DNA from 4 places in the Neorhizobium sp. 05N33 genome. Region 4 is predicted to be linked to each of the others. Evidence: predicted binding sites of a transcription regulator. Region 4 holds the regulator's gene; each other region holds the start of a gene.

Region 1 (8,015 bases), on a different contig from region 4:
GCAGCATTGCGCAGCAGGCGCCGAATTTCTTCTTCGTCGATATCCAGGGATCGGAGCGCGAAGGCTTCGTCAACATCCTGAAACAGCAGGCGCCGGAGGGGGCGATCACCCAGGTGCCGATGCTGCGCGGAAGAATCCTCGCCTTCAACGGCCAGGACGTCACCCAGATGAGCGTGCCGCCGGCCGGCCGCTGGGTGCTGCGCGGCGACCGCGGCATCACCTATGAGGAGAAGCTTCCTTCCAATTCGGCGCTCACCGCCGGGCAATGGTGGGGTGCAGACTACACCGGCGAGCCGCTGGTGTCCTTCTCGGCCGAAGAGGCCGGCGAACTTGGCCTGAAGATCGGCGATACCGTCACCGTCAACGTGCTCGGCCGCAACATCACCGCCCGCATCGCCAATTTCCGCAAGGTTCAGTGGGAATCGCTGTCGATCAATTTCGTGATGATCTTCTCGCCCAATACCTTCCGCGGCGCGCCGCATGCCTGGCTCGCGACGTTGAGCGATCCTTCGGCCACCGCCCAACAGGAAGCCTCGATCCTGCGTGCCGTCACCAACGCCTATCCGACCATCACCAGCGTTCGGGTAAAGGATGCGATCGACATCGTCGACCAGCTCGTCGGCCAGCTCGCGACCGCGATCCGGGCCGCCGCCGCTGTTGCGCTGATCGCCTCGGTGCTGGTCCTTGCCGGTGCGCTCGCCGCCGGCAATCGGGCTCGCACCCATGACGCCGTTATCCTGAAGACGCTCGGTGGCACGCGCGGCATGCTGATGCGCGCCTTCAGCTACGAATATATGATCCTGGGTGCTGCGACCGCGCTCTTTGCGCTCGTCGCCGGTGGCCTCTCCGCCTGGTTCGTGGTCAGCCGCATCATGCGGCTCCAATCGGTCTTCCTGCCTGATGTTGCGGTGCTGACGCTCGCCGTTTCGCTGGTGCTGACGGTCGGAATAGGGCTTGCCGGCACCTGGCGCATATTAGGGCAGAAGGCCGCACCTGTGCTGCGCGAGCTCTAATTCGTCCAGAGGTAGTATTTCGTGTTAACTCTCGGATCAAATTCCCGTCAGAACGTCCCATAGGTTGCTAAATAGCGCCTGTGGCTTGCGTTTTTCGCTTGGCGCACCTCTTGTATGTGAAGCGATCTCGCATCATATTTATGCGCAGGCTTGCTGGAGCTCCGCAGCGGCGCCTGGGTCCGTAAAAAAGGGGGCCCGACACCGTGAATAATTCCGGAGCTTAAAGAGGAAACAATGGCTGACTTTAACAACTACCAGACCCGGGCGGCGCAGGGTCGCGCCCAGTCCGGCGCGATGATCGATGAAGGCCTGCGCGCCTACATGCTCAAGGTCTACAACCTGATGGCTGTCGGCTTGGCTATCACCGGTATCGCTGCTTATGGTATCTCGGCCCTCGCAACGACGACGGATGCAGCCGCAGCTGTCGCCCGGCTTCCGAACGGCATCCTGCTGACCAGCCTTGGCGCTGCGATCTACGGTTCGCCGCTTCGCTGGGTCGTCATGCTCGCACCGCTCGCGGTGGTGTTCTTCCTGAGCTTCCGCGTTCATAAGATGAGCGTCAGCGCTGCGCAGAGCACCTTCTGGGCCTATGCGGCCCTGATGGGCCTGTCGCTGTCGTCGATCTTCCTGGTCTACACCGCCCAGAGCATCGTTCAGACGTTCTTCATCACCGCTGCCTCCTTCGGCGCCCTGTCGCTTTACGGCTACACGACGAAGAGAAGCCTGTCGGGCATGGGCTCGTTCCTGATCATGGGTCTGTTCGGCCTGATCATCGCCTCGATCGTCAACATCTTCCTGGGCTCCGCCCCCCTCGCTTGGGCGATCTCGGTCATCGGTGTTCTGATCTTCGCGGGCCTCACCGCCTACGATACACAGAAGATCAAGGAAATGTACTTTGACGGCGACGACGTCGCGGTTGCTGGCCGCAAGGCCATCATGGGCGCTCTGACCCTTTACCTCGACTTCATCAACCTCTTCACGTTCCTCCTCCAGTTCCTGGGCAACCGGAACAACTAATCTCCGAGGAATTCGAACAGGAAAAAGGCGGCCTCCGGGTCGCCTTTTTTGTTGCCCGGCTTCGCGTTGCGGCATAGGCTTGGCTATTCCTTTCAACGGCCTGCCTCAATGACATTCCATCTCCGCGACGCCTCCCCCGCCGATCTTCCGACCATCACCGAGATCTATCGCGACAGCGTGCTGAACGGCACCGCAAGCTACGAGATTTTACCCCCGGACCAGGCTGAGATGACGGCTCGCTTCGAGGCAATTCGTACCAAGGGGTATCCCTATATCGCGGCGGAACAGGAAGACGGCACCCTGCTCGGTTATGCCTACGCGTCCGCCTTCCGGACCCGCCCCGCCTATCGCTGGCTGGTCGAGGATTCGATCTACCTGGCGCCGGAAGCGCGCGGCAAGGGCGTGGGCAAGGCGCTGCTGAAAGAACTGCTGGTGCGTTGCGAGGCGCTGGGTTTCCGCCAGATGGTCGCCGTCATCGGCGGCGCCAGCCCTGCCTCCGTGGCGCTCCATCGCGGCCTCGGTTTCGAACTGACCGGCACCCTGAAGGGCACCGGCTTCAAACACGGAAAATGGCAGGATACCGTGCTGATGCAGGCAGCCCTCGGCGAAGGCAACGAAACCGATCCGGATCCCAGCGTCTATCCGGGTTCGCTGTTTACCGGGTAGCGATCAGCGTCAGTCGATCAGTTTCAGCACCTTGTCGAACACCTTGAGCACCTGCGGCAGCTCATGGCCGCGCTTCATGATCAGCCCGTGGGTGTTCGTCACGGAATAGGCGCCCTGCTTGGCGGCAAGCTTCGGGTTCTTCTCGATTCGGAACAGCGGCGTCTCGCCCGAGCGCTTGAAAATGGAAAACACCGCCCGATCCTTGAGGTGATCGATGGCATAGTCCTTCCATTCTCCTTCACCGACCATACGGCCGTAAATCCTCAGGATCGCGTCGAGTTCGCGCCGGTGGAAGGTGACCGGTGCAGGATCGAGATTCTGCCTATATTCACTGAGATCGACGACGACGGCTGTGTCCCGGGATCTCTGGCCCCCCGGCAAATCCGGCTGATCTGTCATCAAGACTCCCAAATCGTCAAATGTCAGAGACATGACAGTTTGCCCGAGAGGCTGCAAAAATCAACCCCGGCAATTTCGCGGGGAGCGAACCGCACGATTTTATTGTTGCCCCATTTCGAACAAAAGAGTGCCCGATTTCGAAGCGAAATTGACGATGTTGGTTGGCGCCGTTTTCAGCGCCATATGGCCCGGTCTGGTGCATTGACCCTTACCCCCAGCCCCCCAATGTTATTGGATCGGGCCGCCAACAAGTTCTCATACAGTCAGCCAGCCCGGAACCGCGCCTGCGGTCAATAGTTCTTGCGACCCACCATCAATACCGTCGCGCCGAGAATGGCTGCCGGTTCGCCGCCCGGACCGGAGGTCTGCAGCAGGATCGCGCAACCGTCCTTCTTGGACTTGCCCATCAGCTTGCCTGGCAGGGTCAGCTTCATGCTCTGGCCGTTCCAGGTGCCGACCGACTGGACGTCATAGACGGCGTGCCAATATTCCATGTTCTTGCCGCTGTTTTCACCCTTGGTGACATCCACCTGCTGGCGTTTGGTGAAATAGGCGACGACAACGTCTGCCTGTCCCTTGCCGCCGCCGATCTCGATCTCGATCTCGTCGCCGCGCATCGCAGCGGTCACCGGAACGTCTAGCCCCTTGCCGTTCTGGCCGAGCACCTTCACCTTGTCGTTGATGACCGTGAGGTCCGTGCCCTTGACATGATCGCGGCCGTTGATGACGGCCTGCGGAGTATAGACGCCGGTTCGTCCGAACGTCTTGGCATAACCATATTGCCGCTCGGTATTTTCCTTGGAGCTCAGTGTATCGGTCCAGCCGAGATAGTTCCAGTAATCGACGTGGTAGGAGAGCACGACCATGTCACCCTGCGCCACCAGCTCGCCCAGCGCGGCGTCGGCCGGCGGGCAGGAAGAACACCCCTGAGAGGTGAAAAGCTCGATCACGCCCTTCGGCGCTCTCACCTCTCCCGCCAATGCAGCGCCCGCATAAAACAGGCCCGCAACAAGGAGTACGGAGCGAAAACGAAAGGGCATGGGTGGCGGACCTTTTTATCAGGGCAACTGTTATCCACGATTGCTCGCGGCGATCAAGGCCGAATGCACTGGATGGCGGAAAGTAACCACCGGGCACCTTCAAGAGAAAGTCACGAAGGGGTGAAGACCGGATAATTGATCGGTTCCCGAATGCGTTTCGTTGGGCGCCAAACTTGGCGAAAAATACGCTGAGGTCAAATCAGTTTAAGCAAGCCCTGAGTAAAATAAACGGCACCCACGCCGGTGACGACCCAGCGCGTCCAGGCGCGGAAATTCTGGTCGGTCATCTTCTGCAGGATGCCATTGCCGACATGCGCGCCGAGGATGGCGATCGGCGCGGCGAGCAGGATCGAAATCCAGTCGGAGGCTGGCAGGCCGGAAGCCGCGTTCCAATAGAAGGCGACCTTCGTGAGATGCGAAAGCGTCTGGATCGACGCCTTGGTGGCGATGATCTTGCGGCGGTCCATCTGGGTGCGGATAAAGAAGATATCGACCGTCGGCCCCGCGACGCCGACGCTGATCGTCAGTGCGCCGGAAAACAGCCCGCAGATGAAAGCATGCAGCGGCTTTGACGCATCGAGCTGCAGTCGCTTGACGGGCAGCCAGACCAGGATCGGCATCAGCCCCACTCCGATCAGCACGACGACCAGGTCCGGCGCGTAATTGACCGAGAACAGCACCGCCGCCGAAACGGCGACGCCGAGGCAGAGGATGCCGAGGATACGGTAGTCGATATAGGCGCGGGAAAACCAGGCGCGCGATCCGTTCGACACCATCTGGATGATGCCGTGGAAGGCGATCGCAGTACCGACGGGATAAAGGAAAAGCAGCACCCAGAGCAGGATCAGCCCGCCCGCCATGCCAAAAATTCCCGAAAGCAACGATGTCAGGAAAACGGTGACGGCCATTCCGGTGAGGATGACGACGGTCAAGGAACAGGCACCTTAAGAGGCAGAACGACGCCCCTGGCAGATTTGGAGAAGCATCGGTTATCGGAAGGAAATCCGCCGAAGTTTTTCACTCCGGCGGATGATTGCCATTTGTCGCTTAGGCTGCGAGGTCGCGCAGAACGGTCTGCAGAATGCCGCCATTGTTCATGTAGATGACCTCGTCGAGCGTATCGATGCGGCAGAGGATGTTGATTTCCTTCACCGTGCCATCGCCGTAGGTGATCTTGGCGGTCTTCCATTCGCGCGGCTTGATGTCGCCTTCGAGACCGAGAATCTCGACAGTCTCGTCGCCCTTGAGGTCGAGGCTGGCCCAGGTCGTGCCCTCTTCGAAGACGAAGGGAACGACGCCCATGCCGACCAGGTTCGAGCGGTGGATACGCTCGAAGGACTGGGCGATGACCGCCTTGACGCCGAGCAGGTTGGTGCCCTTGGCAGCCCAGTCGCGCGACGAACCGTTGCCGTATTCGACGCCGGCGAAGATGACGAGCGGAACGCCCTCCGCCTTGTACTGCATGGCCGCGTCGTAGATCGACATCTCTTCCTTGGACGGATAGTGGAAGGTGAAGCCACCTTCCTTGCCGTTCGGGCCGAGCATGTAATTACGGATGCGGATATTGGCGAACGTGCCGCGCATCATCACTTCATGATTGCCGCGGCGCGTGCCGTACTGGTTGAAGTCGGCAACGCCGACGCCGTGACCCGTCAGGTATGCACCGGCCGGCGAAGCGGCCTTGATCGAACCGGCAGGCGAGATGTGGTCGGTGGTGATCTTGTCGCCGAAGAGACCGAGGACGCGGGCGCCCTTGATGTTCTTGAGGCCCGAACCGGTCTTGCCCATGCCGACGAAGTAGGGCGGGTTCTGCACATAGGTCGAATCGTCGTCCCAGGCATAGGTCTGACCCGGAGGAACCTTGACCGCCTGCCAGTTCTCGTCGCCCTTGAACACGTCCGCATACTTGGTTTCGTAGAGTTCGCGGGTGACGTATTTCAGGATGAATTCCTGGACTTCCTTCGAGGTCGGCCAGATGTCCTTGAGGAAGACCGGGTTGCCGTTCTGGTCTTCGCCGAGCGGCTCGGAGGTCAGGTCCTTCTGGACCGAACCGGCGAGCGCATAAGCAACGACGAGCGGCGGCGAAGCGAGGTAGTTCGCCTGGACGTCCGGCGAGATGCGGCCTTCGAAGTTGCGGTTGCCCGAGAGCACGCCGGCGGCGATCAGGCCCTTGTCGTTGATCGTCTTCGAGATCGGCGCCGGCAGCGGGCCGGAATTGCCGATGCAGGTGGTGCAGCCGAAACCGACAAGGTTAAAGCCGAGCTTGTCGAGATCGGCCTGCAGACCGGACTTGGCAAGATATTCGCCGACGACCTGGGATCCCGGTGCAAGCGAAGTCTTCACCCACGGCTTGGACTTCAGGCCCTTGGCAACCGCGTTGCGGGCAAGAAGGCCGGCAGCGATCAGCACCGACGGATTGGAGGTGTTGGTGCAGGAGGTGATCGCGGCAATTGCCACGTCGCCATGGCCGAGATCGAAATCCGTGCCTTCGACAGGGTAGCGATTGTCGAGCTGGCCAGGCTTCTTGTATTCGGTATCGAGCGAACCGGCGAAACCGGATGCGATCTTGTCGAGCGAGATGCGGCCTTCCGGACGCTTCGGGCCGGCCATCGACGGCACGACGTCGTTGAGGTCGAGTTCCAGCGTGTCGGTGAAGACGAGGTCGGAACCATCGCCTTCGCGCCACATGCCCTGGACCTTGGAATAGGCCTCGACCAGTGCGATCCGCTCATGCGTGCGGCCGGACATGGTCAGGTAGTTGATGGTTTCGCCGTCTACGGGGAAGAAGCCGCAGGTCGCGCCGTATTCCGGACCCATGTTGCCGATCGTCGCGCGGTCGGCGAGCGGCATGTTGTCCATGCCCGGACCGAAGAATTCGACGAACTTGGAAACAACGCCCTTCTTGCGCAGCATCTGCACGACGGTCAGCACGAGGTCGGTCGCCGTGACGCCTTCCTTGAGCTTGCCGGTGAGCTTGAAGCCGATGACTTCAGGCAAAAGCATCGAGACCGGCTGACCGAGCATCGAGGCTTCCGCTTCGATGCCGCCGACACCCCAGCCGAGAACGCCGAGGCCGTTGATCATCGTGGTGTGAGAGTCCGTGCCGACGCAGGTGTCCGGATAGGCGATCGTTTCGCCATCCTCTTCCTTGGTCCATACCGTCTGGCCGAGATATTCGAGATTGACCTGATGACAGATGCCGGTGCCCGGGGGAACGACGCGGAAATTCTTGAACGCCTGCTGGCCCCACTTCAGGAAGCGGTAACGCTCGCCGTTGCGCTCGTATTCGAGCTCGACGTTCTTGGCGAACGCGGTCGGCGTGCCGAATTCGTCGACGATAACCGAGTGGTCGATGACGAGGTCGACGGGAACCAGCGGGTTGATCTTTTCCGGATCGCCGCCGAGCGACACCATCGCATCGCGCATCGCGGCAAGGTCGACGACGGCGGGAACGCCGGTGAAGTCCTGCATCAGCACGCGGGCCGGACGGTAGGCGATTTCCGCTTCCGTCAGACCCTTGTTGTTCAGCCATTCGGCAACGGTGAGGATCTGTTCCTTAGTGACGGACTGGCCGTCTTCAAAGCGGAGCAGGTTTTCGAGCAGCACCTTCATGGAGAAGGGCAGCTTCGAAACACCGGCCAGGCCGTTCTGTTCGGCCTTGGGAAGACTGTAGTAAACGTAATCCTTACCGCCTACGGTAAGGACGGAGCGACAATTGAAACTGTCGAGAGACTTAGCCACGGAATAAACCCCGCTGATTAAAGAGCCAACACGCGCGTGCGGACGCCTATGCACTTCATGCACATCAGGATGCGGGTACGACCATTTCCGCTGTCCGCACGAGAAGATTTTTTGGGATCTTCAGGTTCGGCGGAAGATT
Region 2 (8,015 bases), on a different contig from region 4:
GCAGGCCGAGGCGTGCCTGTTCCTTCTGGACGGCCTGGCGCGTACCCGATCCGAGAATGCCGTCGACCTTGCCGATATCGTGGCCGAGCGCTTCGAGCTTGGTCTGCAGCGCCTTCATGCCAGTATCGTCGAGACCCTGGTCCGGCGTGCCCTTCTGATAGGTAGGAGCGCCGGAAAGCCGGGTTGCGAAATAGGCGGCCGAAGTCGTGTAGATGAACGACTGGTTCCATTCCAGATAGATGTTGAAGTTCGGATAGGTGAGGAAGGTCGGTCCCTTGCGGCCCTGCGGCAGGATGAGGGCTGCGGGCAGGTTGCCGAAATTGGTTACGCCGTCGCGCGGGACGACGCCCAGCTTGAACCATTCGCTTGCCGGCATTTCGTTGCCGAGGCCGGACTTGTCCCAAGGCAGATTCTCGGGCAGCGTCACTTCCTGCATCCAGGGCTGGCCGGGCTTGAAGCCCATGCTCTGGATGAACTTGGCGGCTGTCAGGATGGCGTCCGGGGAACTGGTCTTGACGTTGACATGGCCATCGCCGTCACCGTCGACACCGTGCGCGACGATATCCTTCGGAAGCATCTGCACCTGGCCGATCTCGCCGGCCCATGCACCCGTGTTGGAGGAAGGATTGAGATCGCCTTGCTGGACCATTTCGATCAGGGCGATCAGCTGCGGGCGAAAAAGTTCAGGGCGGCGGCAGTCATGCGAAAGCGTCACCAGGGCGTTGCGGGTGTTGAAATCGCCCTGGACGGCGCCGAAATCGGTCTCCATGGCCCAGAAGGCGGTAATCACGCCTGGCGGCACGCCGAATTCCTTTTCGGCGCGGGCAAAGACGTCCGCATACTGCTTGATCTTTTGGCGGCCGATATCGAGGCGGGCCTGGCTGACGGTGCGCTGCGAGAATTCAATGAAGGTCTGTCGGAAGACACCCTGGGCCCGGTCGCGGGACAAGACCTTCTGGTCGATCTGCGCGCCGGCGAGTGCTTCATCCGCAGCACTTGCCGATGCGCCCTTGGAAATGGCTTCTGCCTTGACACCGTTCAGGAAGGCGCCGAGATCGCCGCCACAGGCGGGAGCCGGGGTCTGGGCGAGAGCGGTGGAGGCGAGGCAGCTGGTGATGACGGAGGCGAGGGCGAGGCGGCGGGCAAAGCGAGCGGACATTCGGCGTTCCTAGAATCTGAGTAAGCGCCGCCTGATCTCGGAAAATTTTGTGACCGAAACATGGGCGACAGCTCTGGTGGCGCAGTTTTTATCGCAACTGCTCACACATTGCCAGACACCTGTTCGCCCTGCGAACGGAGTTACTTGTTCACCGCCGCAATCCAGTTATGCCAGTTCTTGGACGTGCCCGCAAAGACGTTGATATCCATCTCGCCCTTGATGCCCGGAACGATGCCGGTCGAGGTATACTGCCAGAAAGCCCAGCGGCGATCCGGGTAGATCTTGGTGGGATGCTGCGCCACGGCGCGGAGCCAGAAATGATAGTTGCTGAAGGCGCCGACCAGATTGTCCCGGTGGAAATCCACCGATGTATAGATGATCGGCCGCTTGCCGTAATAGGCCTCGAGACGATCCATGAAGCGCTGCATCGATGCACGCACTGTTTCGGGATCGGGACGGGTCTTGCAGGTCGGCGAAGCCTGGTTCCATTCCATGTCGAGGACCGGCGGCAGCTTTACCGCATCCTTGGGCACGTTGTTGATGAACCAATCGGCCTGTTCGTCGGCCGTCGAGCAGAAATAATAGAAATGGTAGGGGGCGTAAGGAATGCCGGCCGACGCGGCACCTCGCCAGTTCAGCTCGAAGGTCGGATCGATGCGATCCCTGCCTTCGGTCGCCTTGATGAAGACGAAGGCTATTCCAGCCTTCTTCACGGCCGGCCAGTCGATATCCGTACCGTTCCACTTGGAGACGTCGATGCCGTGGATCTCGTGCAGGCCCGGGTGGTTCTTGCCGAAATCCTGCGGGTCGCTGTCCTTGAACCGCATTTTCTTGACCGATGACGTTTCCATCAGGTCATAGCTTGAGGATGTGCATCCCGTGGCAAGGAACGCGGTCGCAAGGAGGGCCAGAAGGAGCCGAGGCATGAACATCCCGTGTGGTGTCGATGTGGAAGCCTCTTGCCCCGTTCGACGCAAAACAGGGAGGCGTGAACTCCATATTCACCATAACGTCGTAAAAAATCAGTTAGGGCAAGAGGAATTCCAGCTCGAAACCCAGAGAGCTCCGGGATTCAGTTCCTACGGCGGATGACCGCGTGCCACGCGTAGCCCCCGCCGATCTCCTCGAAGATCATATCGGCGTCAGCGTCGGCAAGCTTGCTTTCGAGCACGTCGTGCAGGTTCGGCCGCGGCGTGACGTGGAAACGCATGAGCCACGCCTTCAAAAACCGCCCGAACCAGCCCGGCAGCCGTTCCTGTTGGCCGAAGTCGACGATGTGCAGAGAACCATGCGGCGAAAGCGCCGCAAGCGAGGCTTCGACCGCCTTTTCCCAATCGGGAATCATCGACAACGCGTAGGAGATCAGGATACGGTCGAAGCCGGTCGTGCCGAATTCCTCCGCTGTGAAACTGGTCGCATCGGCGACCCGAAATTCCGGGGTGACCGGCTTGCCGCGGAAATTGGCCCGGGCACTTTCCAGCATCTCGGCGGAAATATCGAGGCCGTAGAGCTTTGCAGCCGGGTAGTGCCTATGAGCGAGGGCGAGGTTACGGCCTGTGCCGCAGCCGACTTCGAGCAGCGAGGCATTCGGCGGAACATTCAACCCCGCAATCGCCCGGTCGCGGCCGAAGAGGTAATATTTGCGGGTGATGTCGTAGATATGGCGCTGATACCGGTACATCCGGTCCATGCGTTCGGCGTGGCCATTGGACAGGGGGCTGTTCGCCATATCCGTCGCCATCAGGCTTTTTTCACGTAGATGTGGAAACCGCCGTAGATCGCCGAGCGATCCTCGAGGTTGAGCTCGCTGGAGCGTTCTTCCAGATAGGACCACTGATCGAGGAGGGCCGGCGAGAGGCGACCGTCGAGCACGCTCTTTTCGGCGGCGGTGCGGAAGATCACGCGGGCGCCGGGCGCGGCCGTGCGGCTGATTTCCGACCAGACGTCGTTCAATTGCTCGTCGTTCATCCAATCCTGCGCGTCGAGCAGGACGTAACGATCGACCGAGCCGGCAGCCTTCTGCGCCAGCAGTTCGGTGAAGCTCGCATGATGAACTGTCACGCGCTCGGCATTGTCGCGGATGGCGCGGTAGTTTTCCGCCTTCAGGTAGGTCGGCAGCGTGCCTTCCTCGGGCTTCGGATAACGGCGCGCGAAAGCCTGCCAGGCGAAATAGTTGTCGCGCAGCGGAAAGTGGCAGGCGAGTTTTTCGAGGCGCTGGCGCAGGACCGGTGCGATCGAGCCGTCGGAGGCGAGGCTCGCCAGCTCGTCATATTGCTGCGGCGGAATGCCGAGGCCAAACAGCGAGCTCTTGCGGCTGGTGATCCAGCGGATCAGCGGCTTGTCAAACAGCGGAGCGATGCGGTCGTCGAAGAACTGGCGCTGTTCGCGCAGCGACTTGGCATTGGCCATTTCGGTCAGATTGATGCCGTGCAAGCGGGCGATCAGATGGCCGGCGCCGATGAAACGGCCGAGCAGGCCGGTCTTGTAGATATTGCGGTCGAACACTTCGATCCGACGACGGCCGGCAATCGAGCGCTTGTCCCAATAGGCGCGGGTCGCGGCGTCGAGGTTCGGGGCGATGAAGGTGTCGTAGCTCTTGCTGTTGGTGCGGATGCCGTCCATGCCGAAATGGCGAACGACATCGCCGTGGCCGGGCAGGTGGCGGAAGGCGGCGAGTTTCAGGCGGTTCAGCGCGACGTGATGCGGGTTCAAATCGACGACATCGATTTTCTTCGGCGAGCGGGAGAGATAGGCGAGCATGTTGCAGCCGCCGGAGCCGATGGTGACGATCGAATGCTCGTCAGAAAGCTCCATGGCGGTCATGTCGACTTCCGGGTCTTCCCAGATCTGCGGATAGACGAGACCGGAGAACAGGAGGCCGAAAAGCCTTTCTGAAAAACCCTGCCGAGACAGTGCTTTATGCTGCAGAAGTGCGTCCTTGAGCTTCTGGTTTTTCCGAAAACCGGCTTCCTGTGCAATATCCGCCATGGTCGAGTCCCGCCTTGTTCAGAGTTTCAGGGCGTGTAAACCCGTCATGCTACAGATTGATGACGAGGCCTGTGTCCAGTCCCGCAATAGGCCCGGGCGTTGCCGATCGCCTCTTCCTTGGATCCGAGAATCCTGATTGCATGCGGCCGTCCAATGGGAGGCAGGCATGCGGTTCTTGATCCGGTCTTTGAAAATCCTCGTCGGCCTCATCGTCGTTGGCCTGATCGGGCTCGGGATCTGGCTCTATACGTCGCCTCCGGAACTGCTGAGGGTCGGCAGCGGCTATTCGGCCAAGATGGTCTGCTCGAACGTCTTCCTTGCCGGACGCGACAGCGATGAGGTTCTGGCGGTCGATGTCCAGGCTCCCGGCCATCCGCTTCTGAGATTGATGCGGGTTTCCGTCGATCGAACGGAAAAGCGGGTTCATGCGGCACTGCTTGGCATTTTCGCCGGCAATGACGCGGTCTATCGCGAAGGGCTCGGCTGCACCGTCACGCCTGACGGCGCAGCCGCGGCAGCCGCCACCGTTCCGGTGCCTGCCGTTACGTCAGCCGATCCGTCCGCGCTTTGGCCGGAAGGCGGAAAAGTGGAACCTGATCCGTCGGTTGCGCGGCTCCTCTTAGATGCGAATCTTGTCGGGCCTGGCATGCGGGCTGTGGTGGTGGTCAAGCGGGGGCGGATCGTCGCCGAGACCTATTCGAGCGGTTTTTCCAAGGATACGCCGTTGCTCGGCTGGTCGATGACCAAGACCGTCAACGCCGCGATCCTCGGCACCCTGGTCCGCGACGGAAAGCTCTCGCTGGACGACAAGGGACTGTTTCCCCAATGGCGGGGCAACCAGCGCGGCGATATCCGGATTGCAGACCTCGCCGCCATGGAAAGCGGGCTTGCCTTCAACGAGGACTACGGCGCGGTCGCTGACGTGACGCGCATGCTCTATCTCGAGCCGGACATGGCAGGCTTTGCGGCCGACCAGCCGCTGGAGGCCGATCCCGGTTCGCGGTTCAGCTATTCTTCCGGCACCGCCGTGTTGCTCTCAAAAATCTGGATGGAGAAGGTCGGCGAGAGAACCGCGGCGCTCGCCTATCCCCGCACCGCCCTGTTTGGTCCGCTCGGCATGACAAGCGCCGTCATGGAGGCGGATGCGGCCGGTACTCTCGTCGGCAGTTCCTATATGTATGCGACGGCGCGGGACTGGGGCCGTATGGGGCTGCTGCTTGCGCGAGACGGCGTCTGGAACGGCAGCCGGATCCTGCCGGACGGTTTTGTCGCGCTGATGCACCAGGCCAACGCCACGTCGAACGGCCGTTATTCGAAGATGCAGACCTGGCTGCCGGACAAGAACAATCCCGACATGCCGGCGGATGCCTTTTTCATCCAGGGGCACGATGGGCAGACCATCACGGTCGTCCCGTCGCTCGATCTGGTCGTGGTAAGGCTTGGGCTGACGCCGAGCTGGAACCGCTACGATCCGACACGGCTTGTCGCCGAGGTGGTGAAAACAACAACGGCGCCCTGAGGCGCCGCAAGCATACCGTCCAAATATTTTTCAGGCCCGGCTTACTTCTCCAGGACGTCCAGCATGTCCTTGCGCTTGGCGTCATAATAATAACCGCGCGCATACAGCTTGATGGCATTGTCGTTTTTGTTGTCGGCAACCAGCCAGGCGCCACGCAGGTACTTGATCGCGTATTTGAGGTTGGTCTCGGCATCGAGCAGGCCGGCGGGCGGGCCTTCGTAACCCATCGACTTGGCGGTCGAATACTTGATCTGCATGAGGCCCCAATAGCCGTTCTTGTGATAGGCCTTGGGATCATATTTGCTTTCCCGATGCACGACGCGGTGCACCAGCGATTCCGGTACGCCATACATGCCGGCATAACGCTTGATGAGCTTGCTCAATTCCGGCGGCGCATCGGACGCCGTGGTCGGCATAGGCTCGCCCGGAGCCGGCGGGAATTCCATGGCCGACAATGCGGCAATCGCTCTCGGCTGCGCTGCATAGGCAAGCGTCGCAGTGTCCGGGCGAGGGATCGGGACGACGGTCTGCAGTGCGACCATATCAGGCGTAAGTTCGGGTTCGTCGAGCGCGATTGCTGAGGCTGCGGCCGGCTGGATCCGGCCTTCGGTGACGGCAGGCGCGATCGGCGGCGACACGAGGCGGCTGCCCTTTGGCATCGCAAGGCTCGCCGGCTGGGCGGACGCGAGGATAGTCGAGGTGGTGCGGGCCACGGGCGGCGGCATCATCGCCGGTCCGGGCGCCGGCGCAAAAGCGACGAGCGGGGCCATGGTGGGTGCTGCCATCGCGGCCGACTGAACGGACATCGCATCGGCGGCTGCAGGCGTCGGGACGGGAAGTCTTGCGGTCTTGGCGAGTGCCACGGTCGGCTGGGTGCCGGCTACCTGGACAGTGGAGGCGAGCTGGACCCCCGGAGGGATCGTCTGGCCTGCAACCTGAACCGGCCCGTAGACCGGCAGATCGGCTTTATGGGTGGTCGTCTGGCCATCCGCGGAGGCTGTCTGAACAGGTCCGGTCGCCTGGCCGTTGATCGGGGCAACCGACTGCGTCGCTGCAAGCTTTTGCTCGCGTTCGACGCTCGAACATCCGGTGAGAGCCGAAGAAACGGCGCACGCCACAACCGTCCCGCGGCCGAGGAATCGGATTATCGCCATTGGGTCGCTTTCATGAAAAAATGGTTACCCCAGTCCGCCCAAACGCCACCAAAAGAGTGTTTCCATTAACCTATTGGGCGGCGTCCGGCAAGACGGCGAGCCTCACGCGGCGATCCGGCGATAGCCGGCGGTGACCGCGCGCCGTGAAATGAAGCGCGTCTGGGGTTTGCGCGAGGCGGCATTGAGGTTGGCGGGGCGCCGTCTGCGGGCGAGCACGCGGCGCGGAAAAAGCACGTGAATTCCGGCTCCAAGCGCTGCGCAAACAAGGAAGGTCGCCTGCATTTCGAGAAGCTGGGGCAGGAGCGACCGGTCGGGATCGACGAACTGGGCGAGCACGGCTGCAAGGACGACGGCATAACGCGCCTGGAAGGCGGATTTGCCGAACAGGCATCCGAAGATTCGTGCCGCCCGACACTCGGGAAGATTGTCATTGTCGGCGATGGGGCCGGAGATTCGCGGATCCTGGTAGGACCAGAGCACGTAGAGCATCAGGTAACCCAGCCCCGCCCAGGAGATTACGTCGACGAGCTTCGGCAGATAGACGGCGACCAGGGCCATGGGGATCATCGCCACGATCAGGGCTGCCGACATTCCGACGGCAAGACCCGGAACCGTGGCGATCGCCGTGCGGCGACCGCGCTGGAGCGAGAAGCTGGCGGTGAGACAAGCAAGGGGGCTTGGAAGGAGGGCGAGAAATATCGCGGTCGCAGCAAAAGCGAGCCAGATGTCAGCCGTCATTCCATTTCCTCCCGGACGCCCGTTGAGCGGCGCCCGCTAATTTTCTTGTCTCAAGCCGTTTCGAAGGGCTGGCCGATATGGTCCATCACTTCGCCGAACCATTTTGCCGTCAGATCGAAATGTTTTCCACCCTTGATTCTGGGAAATTCGATCGTGCGCAGTTTTCCACCCTGATCCTCGTCGTGGCCGGTCACGCCCGAAACCTTGTTCAGTGCGCTTTCGACCGCGAGATCGACCATGCCCTGGATGAGGCGCAGGTCGTCGCCGTTTGCCGGTGCCGAGCGGGCGAAATAGCCGGACTTCTGCACCATCGAGCGATCGGCTCCGATCAGCGCTGCGAACTGCTTCTGGAACCAGCCGCCGACATTGATCGTGTCTATCTTAACATGGCCGAACGCGTCGCGCTTGATCGCTTCGCCTGCCGCTTCCCGTTCGGCGACGATCGTATCGAGGCCGG
Region 3 (8,015 bases), on a different contig from region 4:
CTCCGCACCAGTCGAGGAAGTTGCCGAAGCCGGTATTGCGCAGCGTCCTGCCGTTCGTGGCGAAGAACAGCTCATCGTCCTTTTCCAGTGGCGCGATCGGCGGGGCGACATGGGCGACCGATGGCATGGCGACCAAGCGGTCGCCGACCAGTGCCTCGGTTTCGGCGATCATCCGGGCGCGGTTTTCGACGATGGCGATATAATCGGACAGGCTGGTCTTTTCGCCGAGGCGGGTGCGGGCGACTACCCGGTGGTCCATCTCCTCCGCATCCGGTCCCGACAGCTTCTCGCGATGCAGGGCGAAGGCTTCGGCGGTCACCATCGGCCCGTATTTCACCATCAGCTTCGGGAGTTCGTCGAAGGTCGGGAAGGCGAAGCGGGTGATCCTGGCTCCGGCCTTTGCAAGGCGCTCGATCGCCGCTTCGAAGGCGGCCACCACGCCCGCCTCGGCGCCGTCGAGGACGATATTGGTCGGGATCACGATATCGAGCGGTCGGGCCGGTTGGCGGGCCGTCTGCGGTACTGCAAGCCCGCGCATGGCGGCATCCACCCAGACCGCATCCTGCACCGTGCGGCAGAGCGGGCCGAGCGAATCGAGGCTGGTCGCCAGCGGATAGACGCCGTTCATCGCATAACGGCCGCGGGTCGCCTTGTAACCGACGATGCCGTTGAAGCCTGCCGGGATACGGATCGAACCGCCGGTATCGGTGCCCATCGCGACGGGCACGAGGCCGGCTGCGACCGCGACGGCGGAACCGGAGGAGGAGCCGCCGGGAATGCGCGGCGCGTCCATGCCATGCGGATTGTGCGGCGTGCCGTAATTCGGATTGATGCCAATGCCGGAAAAGGCGAATTCGCTCATATTGGTGCGGCCGACCGCGACCATGCCCGCCTGTTTCAGCAGGTCGACGATCGCTGCGTCCTTCGCGGCGGGAGCGGCCTTCTTCAGCACTTTCGAGCCGGCGGTGGTCGCCAGCCCCTCGATGTCGAAGAGGTCCTTCCAGGCGATCGGGATGCCGTCGAGCAGACCGAGCGAGCGACCTTCCTTGATGCGCTTGGAGGAGCCTTGCGCTTCCGCCATAGCGCGGTCCTCGAGAAGCGAGATGAACACGGCCTTGTCGGGGTAGGCCTTGATACCGGCCAGCACCGATTCCGTGACTTCGATCGGATCGATCCTGCCCATCTGGATGAGCGCGGAAAGCTCGGCGATCGACATCGCTCCAAAGGTTTTCGTCACGGCTGTCATTCTCCCCATTGCGTTACTGGCGGCCCACAGATGTATCGGATATTTTGGCGATGGGTAGAGGATTTATCGGCTCGCCAGGTGGTATGGAACCTCCCGCATATCCGCGAAGTTCAGTGAGTCCACCGCGTCAGCGGGACATCGGGAAGGATCAGCCCATGAGAAACATCATCGCCATAACCGGTCTCGTGATCGCGCTCGCCGGCTGCAGCACGGACGGCGGCGGAACCACCGGAGCAATCGACATCGGGCCGGGCATCCGGCCGATCCCCGGCAGCATCACCTATCGTGGCCAGCCGCGCACCAAGCTCACCAAGTCGCCAATCGGCAGCGTCGTGCCGCACGAGTTCCGCAACGAACTCGGCCAGCGGGTCGAGGAAAATTACATCATCCAGCCGGACCGCAGCCTGAAGCTGGTCAACCGGCGGGTGTTTCGCGATCCGTTCGGGTTGGACGATTGATGAACTTCAACCGGAAATCGCCGCCCAGGCACGTTCCGTGGCGGCCGGTTCGTCGGTGGTGATCTGATCCGGCTTCAGCGCCATCAGGGCGGAGAAGCTGCGGGCTTCGGCCTCGTCGAACCCGGCGTCCGGGTTCTTGAGATTGAAGGTCCAGGCATCCACCAGCCTGCCGGCATCGTGGCAGAGGCCGATCAGGTCGAGCCCATCTTTGGCCGCCTGCAGCACCAGCGGCCAGTGCAGATAGATGGTGTCAGGCTCGGTCGGGCCGGCGATATCGGCGCGCAGATCCGTTTCGACGGCCTTGAGGCCCTGGTGGCGATAGATCTCCATGAGCTTGCCGGTCGGGTCGATGCCGCGCTTGAGGCCCGGCAGTCTCTGCTTGATGGCGACGACAAGATCGAGATCGGCGCCGCTGACGATGATTGAGGAGCCGGCGCCGCCGAAATGATCGGCGAGATGATCCATGCCGCGCGCGCCGATCACCTCAAGTTCGTCCTTCATGTCGAACTGCAGCAGGGCGTCCGGATGAGCCGTTTCAAGCATTGTCGCGAGATCTTCGCTGAGGATCGGCGGATGGCCGCCCTGCAGAAGCGACAGGCCGCGGATAGTTTCGGGCAAAGTATCACGGATGAGGCCGTGGCCGGTGGTTTCACCTTCGAGCTCCTCGTCGTGCAGCACGACAAAGCCGCCATCGGCGCGGACGCGCAGGTCGAGTTCGGTCGATGCTCCAAGGCGAAAGCCTTCCACCATGACGCGCGCGGAAAACAGCGGGTCCTTGAAGCTGCGGCGCAGGCGATGCCACTTCAACCGAGTGAAACGGCCCTGATGGGCGATGCCGAGGCCTGAAAATTCTGAAGCCATGAAATTCCGTCTAAGGTGAAGGGCAGCGATTCGATCGACGCCAGACTATTGTTTTGGAGCTGCCTGCCATAGATCGATGACAGAAGTTTCGTGCCGAGCCTCAAAAGCCGAGATTGTGCCCGGCAGGGAACGACTTGTTATAAAGGTCTGCCGGATAACTATCCGGAAAACACATTTTGTCTCCTGTCACGAAAGGCAGATTTCCATGTCCCATGACGCGAATTGGGCGCCTCTTCCTCCCTATAGCACCGGCCCGCGCGGCCGTTGCCCGCGTTGCGGCCAGGGGCATCTGTTCAACGGGTTCCTGTCGATGCGGCCGGCTTGCGAGGTCTGCGGCCTCGATTATTCCTTCGCTGATCCCGGAGACGGTCCCGCCTTTTTCGTGATGTGCTTCGGCTGCATTCCGAGCATTGCGCTTGCTGTCTGGATCGAGACCAGTTTCCAGCCGCCATTCTGGGTGCATCTGCTGATCTCGCTTCCTTTCCTGCTCATCACCTGCCTTGCGCCGATGCGGCCGCTGAAGGGTTGGCTGGTCGCGAGCCAGTATTTTTACAAGGCAGGCCCCGGCAAGGTCGACCGGGAGCCATCATCGCCCGTTGACGGCGAGAACGGCGGCTGACCGACGGAAGGACTTCGGGGCTCGCGTTAAAACCGAGCCGGAAGATGAGGAACAATCTTCTCTGCAAACCATTCGGCAGGTGACAGTTCAAGGAGCCTGCAATGTCCGATGCCGATGAAATCGAAATGGAAACGCGCCGAAGGTCGCTCGCGGTCGAGGGAGCGATGCTCATGCTGATCGACGGCCTCGCCGCCCGGGGCACCATCTCGGCAGACGAGGCGGAGGACATGTTGCAAATCCTGTCGAAGAGCTCGGATTTTTCGGCGGCGCGGGCTGCAAGCTCGCTGCGGATCGTCAATCAGCTGAAACGCCTGCGGCGGGGCGACGGAGCAATCACCCCTGGGGCGTGAGCCGAAAGGTGGGGTCGCGTCGCATTTTCTCTTTTTTGATTGTGCATTTTGATTGGGAACAACTCCAGACGAGGCCAGTTGGGGCGATCAGTTCGCGACCTCGACAACAAGGAAGATTTTGATGGCCCAGTATCCCACTCCGCCGTTTCCCGAACAGCAGCAGCCGATGCCGGGCTTTACCGGACGCATGGATCCGGTGCCGGATCACGGCGAGCTCTCCTACCGCGGTTCCGGCCGGCTGGCCGGCAAGATGGCGGTGATCACAGGCGGCGACAGCGGCATCGGCCGGGCCGTGGCGATCGCTTACGCGCGCGAGGGCGCCGATCTGTTGATTTCCTATCTGGACGAAGACGAGGATGCCGAGGATACCAAGCGCCTGGTCGAAGAAGCCGGCCGCAAGGCGGTGCTGGTGCCGGGCGATATCAAGACCGCGGCGCACTGCCGGGCGATCATCGACAAGACGGTCCAGGAGTTCGGCGGGATCGACATCCTCGTCAACAACGCCGCTCATCAGGCGACGTTTTCCGACATCGGGGACATCAGCGACGAGGAATGGGAACTGACCTTCCAGGTCAACATCCATGCGATGTTCTATCTCACCAAGGCAGCAGTTCCCCACATGAAGCCTGGTAGTGCGATCATCAACACGGCCTCGATCAATTCCGACACTCCGAACCCGACGCTGCTTGCCTATGCGACCACCAAGGGCGCGATCCAGAATTTCACGGCAGGTCTCGCACAGCTGCTGGCCGAAAAGGGCATACGCGCCAATGCGGTCGCGCCCGGGCCGATCTGGACGCCGCTCATCCCCTCCACGATGACTGAGGACCGGGTGAAGGAATTCGGCAGGCAGGTACCGATGAAACGTCCCGGCCAGCCGGCCGAGCTTGCGACGGCCTATGTGATGCTCGCCGATCCGCTTTCCAGCTACGTTTCAGGTACGACGATCGCCGTCACCGGCGGCAAGCCCATCCTGTAGTTAAGCTCTCCTCCCACGAAAACAGCGGCGGCGTGGGCTCACGCCGCCGTTCATGTTTGGCGGGTACATTTTCTCAGGTGCGGCGGCCGACTTCCCGTGCCAGATCCTCGAAACAGAACTTGGTGCCTTGCTCGTTCGCTTCGTTTGCCAGCAGCAGCAGCCGGATCGGAAATGCGATCGCCTTCTGATGGGACGTCGAGACTGCGAGCGGCTTGTCGTCGGCAAGCACGGTGCGTTCGGCCGCCTGCAGGGCGCTCTGAATGTCGGCATGGGAGACGACACCCTTTTCGACCAGAAGCCGGTTGATCGCGGCAACGGCGAGGTAGAGGCCTTCGAGCTGCGGATTGGCGGTGTTCATGTCTCTGTCCTTTGCGTGGAAGACGGAACCGAGGTGGCGGCGTTTTCATCGATCAGCCGCGCTCCGCGCTGCTGGGTCAAGTAACGCCAGATCCATTGTACGCTAACCAGCAGGCGTTTTTCAAAATTGACGAGCAGGTAGACGTGGACGAGCGCCCAGAGGAACCAGGCGACCCGACCCTTCAGCGTCCACTTGCCGAAGTCGAAGATCGCGGCATCGCGGCCGATGACGGCGGTGTTGCCGCGATTGTGGAACCGGAAAGGCTGGGGCGCCTTGCCGTCCATCAGTCTCGCCCGCAGCGCCTTGCCGAGATATTGTCCCTGCTGCTTGGCGACCTGGGCGAGCGCCGGCAGCGGCTTGCCGTCCTCCGCAAGCCCCAGTGCCGTGTCGCCGATCGCAAAGATATCCGGAAAGCCGGTGATGGAGAGGTCCGGTTCGACCGGAATGCGCCCTCCCGCCTTGCCTTCGATGCCGAGCCATCTGGCTGCGGGCGAGGCTTTGACGCCCGCACCCCAGATGACGCAGCTCGTGCGGAAACGCTGCGAGCCGGCGATGACCTGGTCCCTGGTGACGGATTCCACTGCCAGATTGGTCATCACCTCGACGCCGGCCTTTTCCAGGGCCTTCAGGGCGTATTGGGTGAGGTTGTCGGGAAAGGTGGCGAGGATCTTCGGGCCGGCTTCGATGAGGATGACCCGCATGTGATCCGGCTCGAGCTTGCGGAAATCGCGGGTGATCATGAAGTGGCCGAGCTCGGCGATCGCGCCGGCCATTTCGACGCCGGTCGGGCCGCCGCCGATGATGACGCTGGTGAGCAGCGCCTTTTTTTCTTCCGGATCATGGGACAGCTCGGCCTTCTCGAAGGCGAGCAGCAGGCGCTGGCGGATCAGCCTTGCTTCGTGGATGGTTTTCAAGCCAGGCGCCCAGGCGCGCCAGTCGTCATGGCCGAAATAGTTGTAGTCCGAGCCGGTGGCGATGACGAGGCGGTCGTAGGGGACCGAGGTGCCGTTGTCGAGCATCACGGTCCTGGCGGCCGCATCGACGCCGGTGACTTCCGCCAGCATGACGTTGATGTTCTTGAAGCGCCCCAGCGTGCGGCGGATCGGTTCCGATATGTCGGCGGGAGACAGTGCGGCGGTCGCGACCTGATAGAGAAGCGGCTGGAAGAGATTATGGTTGCGCCGGTCGATGACGGTCACGTCGATGGGGCTGTTGCCGAGCGCTCCGGCCGTCGCAAGCCCGCCGAAACCGGCGCCGACGATGACGACGCGTGGTGGTTTTGTTTCTCCGCCCGTCATGTCGTTCTTCAAAGTTTCGTCGGCCATATTGCCCCACCCTTTTGGCGGGGCAAGGCCCCGCTTGACGCTCGTTCAACCCACGCCAGGCGCGTTTGTTCCAGCCATGTTTCACCGGAACCTTTTACGCCTGTCGCCGTTCAATTTCACGACATCAAAAGGAGAAAGTCATGAACAGCATCGTTTGGTTGGTCGGCGCGGTCGTCATCGTCATCGCGGTTCTGAATCTCGTTGGGTTTGCTTGATTTATTGAATGGAATCAAACGGAAGCCTTGCTTCCACCTGTAGCGAACTGAAAAGGAGACAGTCATGAACAGCATCGTATGGCTCGTTGGAGCCGTCGTTATCGTTCTCGCCGTCCTGTCCTTCATCGGCATAGGCTGATCGGTGAGAAGCAAGACTGAAGGATATCGACAAGGCGCCGTCCGTTTTAGGATCGGCGCCTTTTCCTTGTGAGGCTCTTTGACGTAGCTGCACTATTCCGCCAGCAGGAGCACGAAGGGGTGGTCGCCAAACACCAAGTTGACCGCGATGCGATCCTTGGGGTCGATCACCTTGCCGGTGCAGACATCGCGATAGCGGCGGTGTCCCAGCCTTTCGGGCAGAATTATCTCCGTTTCCGCCCAGCGTTCGGATCGAGACGGAGCAAGGCCCGCATGCAGCGCGCTGAATACAAGCCGCGGGGCGATGACGATGAAGGCGTCGTCCATGTCGGCGCGGGCGAAGGCGACGACGTTGTCAGCGCGTTTGCCCGACGCTCCGAGAGGCAGATATTCCCCCCGCCGAAACAAGGTTGGTGCCTCCTGGCGAACGCGCAGCAGGGTGGCGATGACACGCTGTTTCAGCCGGCCGCTCTGCCATTCCTCCTCATCGGTGGAGGTCAGCTTCGCCCTCTCCGTCAAGCGTCGCTGCAGCCCGCCGAAATCCGGCTCGCGGCGGTTGTCCGGATCGACGAGGCTGAGGTCGAGGCCCTCGCTGCCCTGATAGATGTCGGGTACGCCCGGCGCCGTCAGCTTCATGATCGTCTGGGTGACGCTGTTCACCAGGCCTGCTCGGATGAAGGGGCGCAAGGTATCGGTGAAGTCTGTCAGAAAGGCCTGGTTGCTGGGCGACAGAAGCGTGCGGGCGTACTCCTGGACCGCCTTCTCGTAAATCTCATTAGGATCGCCCCAGTTGGTGCGCAGCTTCGCCTCGCGCAGTGCCTTTTCGACATAGCCGAGGAAACGCGTCTCCAGCGCCTTGAGGCCTGCCGCGTCTTCCGTGTGGAGATCGTTCGGCCAGGCGCCGGCGAGCGCCTGGTAAAGCATCCATTCGACCGCAGGTTCCGGCGCGGGGCCGTCATCCAGCGTGCGGACGGCTTGGCTGTTGATCCTGCGCCAGCGATCGACGCCATCGGCCCAGAGGTCCGGGGCCTCGGTGATCGCATAAAGTCGAGCGCGGGCATCCTCGCCGCGCTTGGTATCATGGGTCGAGGTGCCAGACAGGGCGTCGGGCTGCCTTTCCAGCCGCGTCTGCATTTCCGCGTGGAAACGATCGAGCGAGAAGGGGCGGGGTAGGGGCTCGGCTCCGACCTCGTGCAGCGCCAGCGCCATGTGCTGCCGGAAGAACAGCGTGTCCTCCACGGATTTCGCCATCAGCGGACCGGTGAGCTGCTGGAATCGGGTACGGAAGATCGATGCCTGACTGGCTGCCGCCTGCTCGACATCGCCGATTAGGATTCGTTCGAGAAAGGCGAGTGCCGCATCGTCCGGCGGGTTTGGGCCGTTGCGCACCTTGTCGAGAACCTTCGCCAGCATCTCCCGGCCCTCCGGCGGAATGCCCTGCCGGGTGCCATAGGTGCGATAAACCG
Region 4 (8,015 bases):
CAAAGATCATCGCCAGCATCTTGCCGGCCAGCGGCTTTTCCGCCGTCCCGGCCTTGGTGGCCTGCTTGCGGATTTTCGCGTCGTCGAGAATGCTGCGCAGATCAGCCGGGGAAACGGCGGAAAGATCGAGGAAATGCTTGGGAGATGCCATGTGATGTTCCCTGTGACGTGGGAAACCTACAACGGCATCCCCCTTTTTGCCCGCTCAGGCCGATTTCTTCATTTCCGAGGCGGAGAGCTTTTCCGCCGCTTTCTCGATGCGGGAGAGACCCTCGCGAGCTTCCTCCGCCGTGACTGTGAGCGGTGGCAGGAGACGCACCACGTTGTCACCGGCCGGAACGGCCAGCATATGTTCGCCGCGCATGGCGGCAACCAAGTCGCCCGCCGGCACCTTGGCCTTCACGCCGAGCAGCAGGCCTTCGCCGCGGATATCCTCGATGACGCTGGGGAAACGATCCTTTAGGCTGGCTAGCCCCTGCCGCAAGACCAACGTGACGTCGCGGACATTTTCCAGGAAGCCGTCCCCCAGGATCACGTCGAGCACGGCATTGCCGACCGCCATGGCCAGAGGGTTGCCGCCGTAGGTGGTGCCGTGGGTGCCGGCTGTCATACCGGACGCAGCTTCCGCCGTGGCAAGGCAGGCCCCGAGCGGGAACCCGCCGCCGATGCCCTTGGCGAGCGCCATGATGTCGGGCGAAACGCCCGTCCATTCATAGGCGAACAGTTTGCCGGTGCGGCCGACGCCGGTCTGGACCTCGTCGAAGATCAACAGCAGGCCGTTGTCGTCGCAGATCTGCCGCAGCGCAGCCAAGAATTCCTTTGGAACCGGCCGGATGCCGCCCTCGCCCTGGATCGGCTCGATGAGGATCGCCGCGGTCGCATCGGTGATCGCAGCCTTCAAAGCGTCCATATCGCCGAACGGCACCTGATCGAAGCCTTCGACCTTGGGGCCGAAACCTTCGAGATATTTCGCCTGGCCGCCCGCAGCGATGGTCGCCAACGTGCGGCCATGGAAGGCGCCCTCGAAGGTGACGATGTGGAAGCGTTCCGGATGGCCCTTCACGAACTGGTAGCGGCGCGCGGTCTTGATGGCGCATTCGAGCGCCTCCGCACCGGAATTGGTGAAAAACACCTTATCCGCGAAAGAGTTGTCGGCGAGGCGGCGCGACAGCGTCTCCTGGCCGGGCTGCTCGAAGAGGTTGGACGTGTGCCAGACCTTGTCGGCCTGCGCCTTCAGCGCGCCGACGAGATGCGGGTGGCCATAACCGAGCGAATTGACGGCGATGCCCGCGCCGAAGTCGAGATATCGCTCTCCACTTTCCGTCACAAGCCATACGCCCTCGCCGCGTTCAAAACGCAGCGGAGCCCGGGCAAACGTGTCGAAAAGCGCGGCTTCAGCCATGGCGACATCACTCCTCTAGGCAGTCAAAAAAGGCCGACAAAACCGGCCAGAAAAACCAAAAATGCCGCCCACTGGGCGGCGGGGGCACTATCGGGGTTTAGGCCGTCAATGTCAACAAAGCTCGGTGTTTTAGGCGCGTTACGACCGGAACCCGACAGGCGCTGGCTTCTGTGACAAAAAAGACTCTCCATCACAGCAAGTTGGGGAAAACCACGAAATCGAATCCCGCAGATTCCTCCGACTCTTGCCACGGAGTCAGCCTCACACTAGGTTAATGATCAATTACTAGACTGCATGCGGCGGAACTAGTCACCTCAAGCATAGATATAGTGGGTGCTGCGAAATGATTTTCGCAGCAAAGGTGGAAGGATTCTGCATGCCAGCAACGTTCAAAGGCGGAGAACGGGCATGAACTGGACAGACGAGCGTGTCGAGAAGCTCAAAAGATTGTGGTCGGAGGGCCTGAGCGCCAGCCAGATCGCAGCACAACTTGGTGGCGTAAGCCGAAATGCCGTGATCGGCAAGGTGCATCGTCTCAGCCTGCCGGGCCGGGCGAAAGCTGGCGGTACGGTTGCGACCGGCCGCGCATCGGCTGCCAAGCGCACGACATCGGCGCCGCGGGCTCCGAACTATGCGTCGCGGGTCACGACCCGGACCGTTACCCGCGCCGTCGGCGCGACGATGGTCAAGGAAGAGATCGAGATCGAACCCTACCAGGAGATGGAATATCGTCCCGCCTCCAACGTAGTCGTGCCGATCTCCCGCCGCCTTGCATTGACGGAACTCACCGAGCGCACCTGCAAATGGCCGGTCGGCGACCCGCTCAAGGAAGACTTCCACTTCTGCGGCTGTGAATCCCCGGATGCATCGCCCTATTGCGGTTACCACGCAAAGCTTGCCTACCAGCCGGTCAACGAGCGCCGCAAGGTTGCCGCTCGGGTCTGAGCGGCGGCGCGACACGAGGCGAAATCGAAGGCGGGCTCAGGCCCGCTTTTTGTTGTGTATGGCAGATATGCCGGCCAAGCCTTGCTCCGGATCGGCATTCCACCTATCTGAAAGACAGTGAGGACGACCTCCCCCATTCGGGCAGAAACTCCGGGACGGCCCGGAAAGCACCCCAGGAGGTCATCATGCGCACGACACGCGACCGTATCCGCCATGCCATCAGCTTCGAACTGATCGGGCTTGCTCTCATCACACCACTCGGCTCCTTCGCCTTCGGCATGCCGGCCGCCGATATCGGCGTGGTCGGCATCGGCAGCGCGACGATCGCCACTGGCTGGAACTATCTCTACAATCTCGGCTTCGACCACCTGATGCAGCGCTTTACCGGCGGCACGCAGAAAAACACCGCCATACGCGTGGCGCATGCGGTGCTGTTCGAACTTGGACTGCTGATCACGCTTCTGCCGCTGATCGCCTGGTATCTCGGTATAAGCCTCGTCCATGCGCTGACGATGGACGTGTCGTTCGCGGTCTTCTACGTGGTCTATGCCTTCGTGTTCAACTGGGCCTACGACCGGATTTTTCCGCTGCCGGAATGGCAGCGGCAGACCGAGGCGGCTTAAAGCCGCCTCTCAGGATTCCATTGAATAACCCGCGCCGCGGACGGTGCGGATGACATCCTGCATATTGGAGAAGTTGAGCGCCTTCCTGAGACGCCCGACATGCACGTCGACGGTGCGTTCGTCGACATAGATGTCGTGACCCCAGACGCCGTCCAGAAGCTGCGACCGCGAAAAGACGCGGCCGGGCGAGGCCATCAGGAATTCCAGCAGGCGGAACTCGGTCGGGCCAAGGCGCACTTCGCGGCTCTTGCGGTGAACGCGATGAGTTTCCCGGTCGAGTTCGATATCGCCGCAGCGGAGAACGCTGGAGAGCACCTCGGGACGGGCGCGGCGAAGCATCGCCTTGACGCGGGCCATCAGTTCAGGCGTCGAGAAGGGCTTCACCACATAGTCGTCGGCACCGGTGGCGAGGCCGCGAACACGTTCGCTCTCCTCGCCGCGGGCCGTCAGCATGATGATCGGCAGGCGCTCCGTTTCCGGGCGCATGCGCAGCCGGCGGCAGAGTTCGATGCCGGAAACGCCGGGCAGCATCCAGTCCAGGATCAGGAGGTCCGGTACCCGCTCCTGAAGCCGAATTTCGGCTTCGTCGCCCCGCAAAACGGTATCGACCTCATAACCCTCGGCTTCCAGATTGTAACGAAGAAGCACGCTCAGCGCTTCTTCGTCTTCTACGACAGCGATTTTCGGCAGCATTCTTGGCCTGCTCCGTCAGTTCTATTCGGTGATCGCGCCGAGCGTGTTCGACGAGTCGTCCTTCGGACGGTCGCCTTCCGGCTGGGCGCCCGTCGTCATGTAGTAGATGGTCTCGGCGATGTTGGTGGCGTGGTCGCCGATACGCTCGATATTCTTGGCGCAGAACAGCAGATGCGTGCAGGTGGTGATGTTGCGCGGATCCTCCATCATGTAGGTGAGGAGCTCGCGGAACAGCGAGGTGTACATCGCGTCGATTTCCTCGTCGCGGCTGCGGATCGCCTCGGCCTTTTCCGCCGAACGCGTCGAATAGACGTCGAGGACGTCCTTGAGCTGCACGAGGGCGAGATCGGAGAGATGCTCCAGGCCGCGGGCGAGCTTGCGCGGAACGCCGGTGCCCTGAACCGCGATGACGCGCTTGGCGGTGTTCTTGCCAAGGTCGCCGACGCGCTCCAGATCGGAGGCGATGCGCAGCGAACCGACGATCTCGCGAAGGTCGGCTGCGACCGGCTGGCGGCGGGCGATCGTGATGATCGCCTTGTCGCCGATCTCGCGCTCGGCGTGATCGAGGATCACGTCGTCGGAGATGACCTTCTGGGCGAGTGCGGCATCGGAATTGACCAGCGCGCGCACGGCGTCCGAGCACATCTGCTCGGCGAGGCCGCCCATTTCGGAGATACGGCGGCTCAGGTATTTCAGTTCGTCGTCATAAGCCGACAGGATATGGGTCGATGCCATCTTCTAGTCCTCAAAATTGATTTTCAGGCGGCACAGTCGACTGGATCAGCCGAAACGGCCCATGATGTAATCCTGGGTGCGCTGGTCGTCGGGATTGGTGAACATCTTGTCGGTGTCGTTCTCCTCGACGAGCTGGCCGAGATGGAACATGGCGGTGCGCTGCGAGACGCGGGCAGCCTGCTGCATCGAGTGCGTCACGATGACGATCGTGTAGTTGGCACGAAGTTCATGGATGAGTTCTTCAACCTTGGCGGTCGCGATCGGATCGAGAGCCGAGCAGGGTTCGTCCATGAGGATGACTTCCGGCGACACGGCGATCGCGCGGGCGATGCACAGACGCTGCTGCTGACCGCCGGAGAGGCCGGTGCCGGATTCATGCAGGCGATCCTTGACTTCGGTCCAGAGGCCGGCGCGCTGCAGGCTCGCCTCGACGATCTGATCCATGTCGGCCTTGTTCTTGGAAAGACCGTGGATGCGCGGACCGTAGGAAATGTTTTCGTAGATGGTCTTCGGGAACGGGTTCGGCTTCTGGAAAACCATGCCGACGCGGGCGCGAAGTTCCACGACGTCGATGTTATTGTCGTAGATATCGTCCGTGTCGAGGGTGATCTTGCCGGTGACGCGGCAATTCTCGATCGTGTCGTTCATGCGGTTGAGGCAGCGCAGGAAGGTGGACTTGCCGCAACCGGAAGGACCGATGAGAGCCGTCACAGTGTTTTCGCGGACGTTGAGGTTCACGTCGAAAAGCGCACGCTTTTCGCCGTAATAAACAGAAACGTCCTTACCGATCATCTTGTGGGAAGCATCGCTCATCTTTTGGTCCAGCGCCTTTTCTACTGCCGATTCTGACATCATATTCATTGTCATACTCCTTCTACCAGCGCCGCTCGAAGCGACGCCGCAAGAGAATTGCGCCAACATTCATTAGGATGAGAAACAGGAGCAGGATGATGATTGCTCCCGAGGTACGCTCGACGAACGCGCGCTCAGCTTCGTTCGCCCACATGTAGATCTGGACCGGCAGCGCCGTCGACGGGTCGAGCGGCGTGGTCGGATAGTTGGCGACGAAGGCCACCATGCCGATCAGGAGCAGCGGTGCGGTTTCGCCAAGGGCATGGGCGAGGCCGATGATGGTGCCGGTCAGGATGCCCGGCATGGCAAGCGGCAGGACATGGTGGAAGATCGTCTGCATCTTCGAGGCGCCGAGCCCGAGGGCGGCAGCACGGATCGATGGCGGCACTGCCTTCAGTGCCGCGCGGGTCGCGATGATGATCGTCGGCAGCGTCATGAGGGTGAGCACCAGACCACCGACGAAGGAGGCGGAACGCGGCAGGCCCATGAAGTTGACGAACACCGCCAGACCGAGCAGACCGTAGACGATCGAGGGAACGGCCGCGAGATTGTTGATGTTCACCTCGATCAGATCGGTGAACTTGTTCTTCGGGGCAAATTCCTCGAGATAGATCGAAGCGGCGACGCCGATCGGTAGCGCCAGGACAAGCACGATCAGCATCATGTAGAACGAGCCGATGAGCGCGACGCCGACGCCAGCTGCTTCCGGACGGCTCGATGCGCCGTTGACGAAAATGCCGCCGTTAAAGTGCTTGGCAAGGGCTCCGCTGTCAGAGAGCTGCTTCATCCAGCCGAGCTGCTGGTCGTTGATCTTGCGGTTTTCCTGGCTGACGTCGAGGTCGATCTGGCCCTTGTAGGCCGAGTCGATATCGCCGGAAGCGAGCAGTCTTACCGTCTGCGTCGTGCCGATGATCGCCGGATTGGCTATGACCAGGTCACGCAGCTGAACGCGGACACCATCGGACAGCATCTGGCCGACCGCGCGGGCGGCGACACGGTCGTCGACGCTGACGTTGAGCAGCTTGGCGAGAGCATTGCGGGCGACGACCGGATAGTTGGCCGTCATCAGCTTCTGCGGATTGGTGGCACGTTCGTTCTGCGGGTCGATGATCTGCTGCGAGAACTCGACCGGCATGGTGATCATGGTCTGCTGGAAGGCGGTGTAACCCTTGGAGACCACCGACCACAGGAGAAGCATCAGGAAGATGATGCCGAAGGAAAGCGCGGCGATGCCATAGGCACGGAAGCGACGCTCGGCGGCGTAACGGCGCTTGATGCCGATATCGCGACGGACGGACTTGGCCGTGGAGATGCCGGCGGCGGGAGAAACCACATCGGTCATTCGTACTGCTCCCGGTATTTGCGCACGATATAAAGCGCGTAGATGTTGAGGCAAAGCGTGATGGCGAAAAGCGTGATGCCCAGCGCGAAGGCAACCAGGGTCTGCGGCGAGGTGAACTCAAGGTCACCCGTCAGCTGATTGACGATCTTGACGGTCACGGTCGTCATTGGCTCGAAAGGGTTGATCTGCAGGCGGGCGGCAACACCGGCCGCAAGCACGACGATCATCGTCTCGCCGACGGCGCGCGATGCGGTCATCAGGAGCGCGCCGACGATGCCCGGCAGAGCGGCCGGCAGGACGACCTTCTTGATGGTTTCCGAACGGGTGGCGCCGAGGCCGAGCGAGCCGTCACGCAGGGCACGCGGCACCGCCGTGATGATATCGTCGGACAGCGAGGAGACGTAGGGGATCAGCATGATGCCCATGACGAAGCCGGCGGTCAGAACGCTCTGTGCCTGAATGAAGTTGGCATAGTCGCCGGTGACGAGGCCGTTCAGCTGCGAAGAGATATCGCGCAGGAACGGTCCGATGGTCGTCAAGGCGAAGAAGCCGTAGACGATGGTCGGAATGCCGGCGAGCACTTCGAGCAAAGGCTTCGCAACCGAGCGGACCTTCGGCGAGGCGTATTCCGACATGTAGATTGCCGAAAAGAGACCGATCGGAACCGCAAAGAGCATCGCGACGAAACCGATATAGAGCGTACCGAGCAGCAGCGGAATAAGGCCGAACTGACCTTCGGAGCCGCCAGAACCGGCAGCAGCAAAACGCGGATCCCATACCGTGCCGAAGAAGAATTCCCAGGCGGGAATAGCGGTGAAGAAGTGGGCCGCTTCGGTCAGCATCGAGGCGACGATGCCGATCGTGGTCAGAATGGCGATCGAGGAGGCGACGACGAGGCTGCCGAGAACCACCTTTTCCACTCGGTTGCGGGCGCGGAAGCGCGGCGCAATCTGACGATAGGCGAAGAACGCCCCGCCGACGGAAGCCGCCAATACGACGATCGTCATGAGGATGCGGCTGACGAAGGTCATCCTGTTCAGGACAGCGGCGGCCTTGACCATGAAGGGCTGGGGATCGCCCGCAAGCGGAACGCCCTTGGCCCCAAGCGCAGCACGCAGCTCGACCGGATTATTCTCGACGCGGGCAATCTCGTCGCCGGTCAGCGCATTCATGCCTCGGGCGATCGAAGTGATCATGCCGTAGCTCAGGCCCTGCTCGGCCTGCGATTGGGTTTTCACCTCTTCAGGAAACGCACCGCGGACCGAGGAGCTGATATAGATCGGGCTGGCGACCAGCCAGACAAAGAGAATGACGACGGCCGGCAGGATCGCCCAGACAGCGACAAAAGAACCGTAATATCCGGGCCGTGAATGAAGTTTGGAGGAAATCCCTCCGACCAGTGCCATTGAATACCGGGCACCAG

Evidence for each region. The regulator PhoB, encoded in region 4, activates phosphate uptake and scavenging genes when phosphate is short. The targets are predictions, from matches to a motif close to TGTCATNNANCTGTCAT.
Region 1: the regulator PhoB is predicted to act here: its motif matches at 3,116-3,132, upstream of AC1DLT_RS15905 (DUF2794 domain-containing protein).
Region 2: the regulator PhoB is predicted to act here: its motif matches at 4,196-4,212, upstream of AC1DLT_RS13780 (BtaA family protein).
Region 3: the regulator PhoB is predicted to act here: its motif matches at 2,631-2,647, upstream of AC1DLT_RS11355 (glycerophosphodiester phosphodiesterase).

The regions. Positions count from the first base shown of each region.
Region 1 is NZ_JBFTNK010000005.1:225,994-234,008, reverse strand. It holds gene AC1DLT_RS15920 (ABC transporter permease) at 1-1,013, shown strand, start outside; gene AC1DLT_RS15915 (Bax inhibitor-1/YccA family protein) at 1,248-2,030, shown strand; gene AC1DLT_RS15910 (N-acetyltransferase family protein) at 2,139-2,696, shown strand; gene AC1DLT_RS15905 (DUF2794 domain-containing protein) at 2,706-3,095, opposite strand; gene AC1DLT_RS15900 (DUF1223 domain-containing protein) at 3,386-4,135, opposite strand; gene AC1DLT_RS15895 (sulfite exporter TauE/SafE family protein) at 4,330-5,067, opposite strand; gene acnA (aconitate hydratase AcnA) at 5,183-7,876, opposite strand.
Region 2 is NZ_JBFTNK010000004.1:285,557-293,571, forward strand. It holds gene AC1DLT_RS13765 (lytic murein transglycosylase) at 1-1,159, opposite strand, end outside; gene AC1DLT_RS13770 (glycoside hydrolase family 25 protein) at 1,300-2,085, opposite strand; gene AC1DLT_RS13775 (class I SAM-dependent methyltransferase) at 2,232-2,888, opposite strand; gene AC1DLT_RS13780 (BtaA family protein) at 2,900-4,147, opposite strand; gene AC1DLT_RS13785 (serine hydrolase domain-containing protein) at 4,314-5,666, shown strand; gene AC1DLT_RS13790 (transglycosylase SLT domain-containing protein) at 5,708-6,820, opposite strand; gene AC1DLT_RS13795 (LysE family translocator) at 6,923-7,558, opposite strand; gene AC1DLT_RS13800 (pyrophosphate--fructose-6-phosphate 1-phosphotransferase) at 7,609-8,015, opposite strand, start outside.
Region 3 is NZ_JBFTNK010000003.1:539,387-547,401, forward strand. It holds gene AC1DLT_RS11345 (amidase) at 1-1,237, opposite strand, end outside; gene AC1DLT_RS11350 (hypothetical protein) at 1,402-1,704, shown strand; gene AC1DLT_RS11355 (glycerophosphodiester phosphodiesterase) at 1,711-2,565, opposite strand; gene AC1DLT_RS11360 (DUF983 domain-containing protein) at 2,771-3,184, shown strand; gene AC1DLT_RS11365 (hypothetical protein) at 3,286-3,534, shown strand; gene AC1DLT_RS11370 (SDR family oxidoreductase) at 3,656-4,513, shown strand; gene AC1DLT_RS11375 (hypothetical protein) at 4,587-4,871, opposite strand; gene AC1DLT_RS11380 (NAD(P)/FAD-dependent oxidoreductase) at 4,868-6,196, opposite strand; gene AC1DLT_RS11385 (hypothetical protein) at 6,313-6,486, opposite strand; gene treY (malto-oligosyltrehalose synthase) at 6,643-8,015, opposite strand, start outside.
Region 4 is NZ_JBFTNK010000002.1:349,451-357,465, forward strand. It holds gene argF (ornithine carbamoyltransferase) at 1-151, opposite strand, end outside; gene AC1DLT_RS05965 (acetylornithine transaminase) at 206-1,402, opposite strand; gene AC1DLT_RS05970 (GcrA family cell cycle regulator) at 1,811-2,347, shown strand; gene AC1DLT_RS05975 (PACE efflux transporter) at 2,533-2,970, shown strand; gene phoB (phosphate regulon transcriptional regulator PhoB) at 2,980-3,663, opposite strand; gene phoU (phosphate signaling complex protein PhoU) at 3,685-4,398, opposite strand; gene pstB (phosphate ABC transporter ATP-binding protein PstB) at 4,444-5,259, opposite strand; gene pstA (phosphate ABC transporter permease PstA) at 5,273-6,592, opposite strand; gene pstC (phosphate ABC transporter permease subunit PstC) at 6,589-8,015, opposite strand, start outside.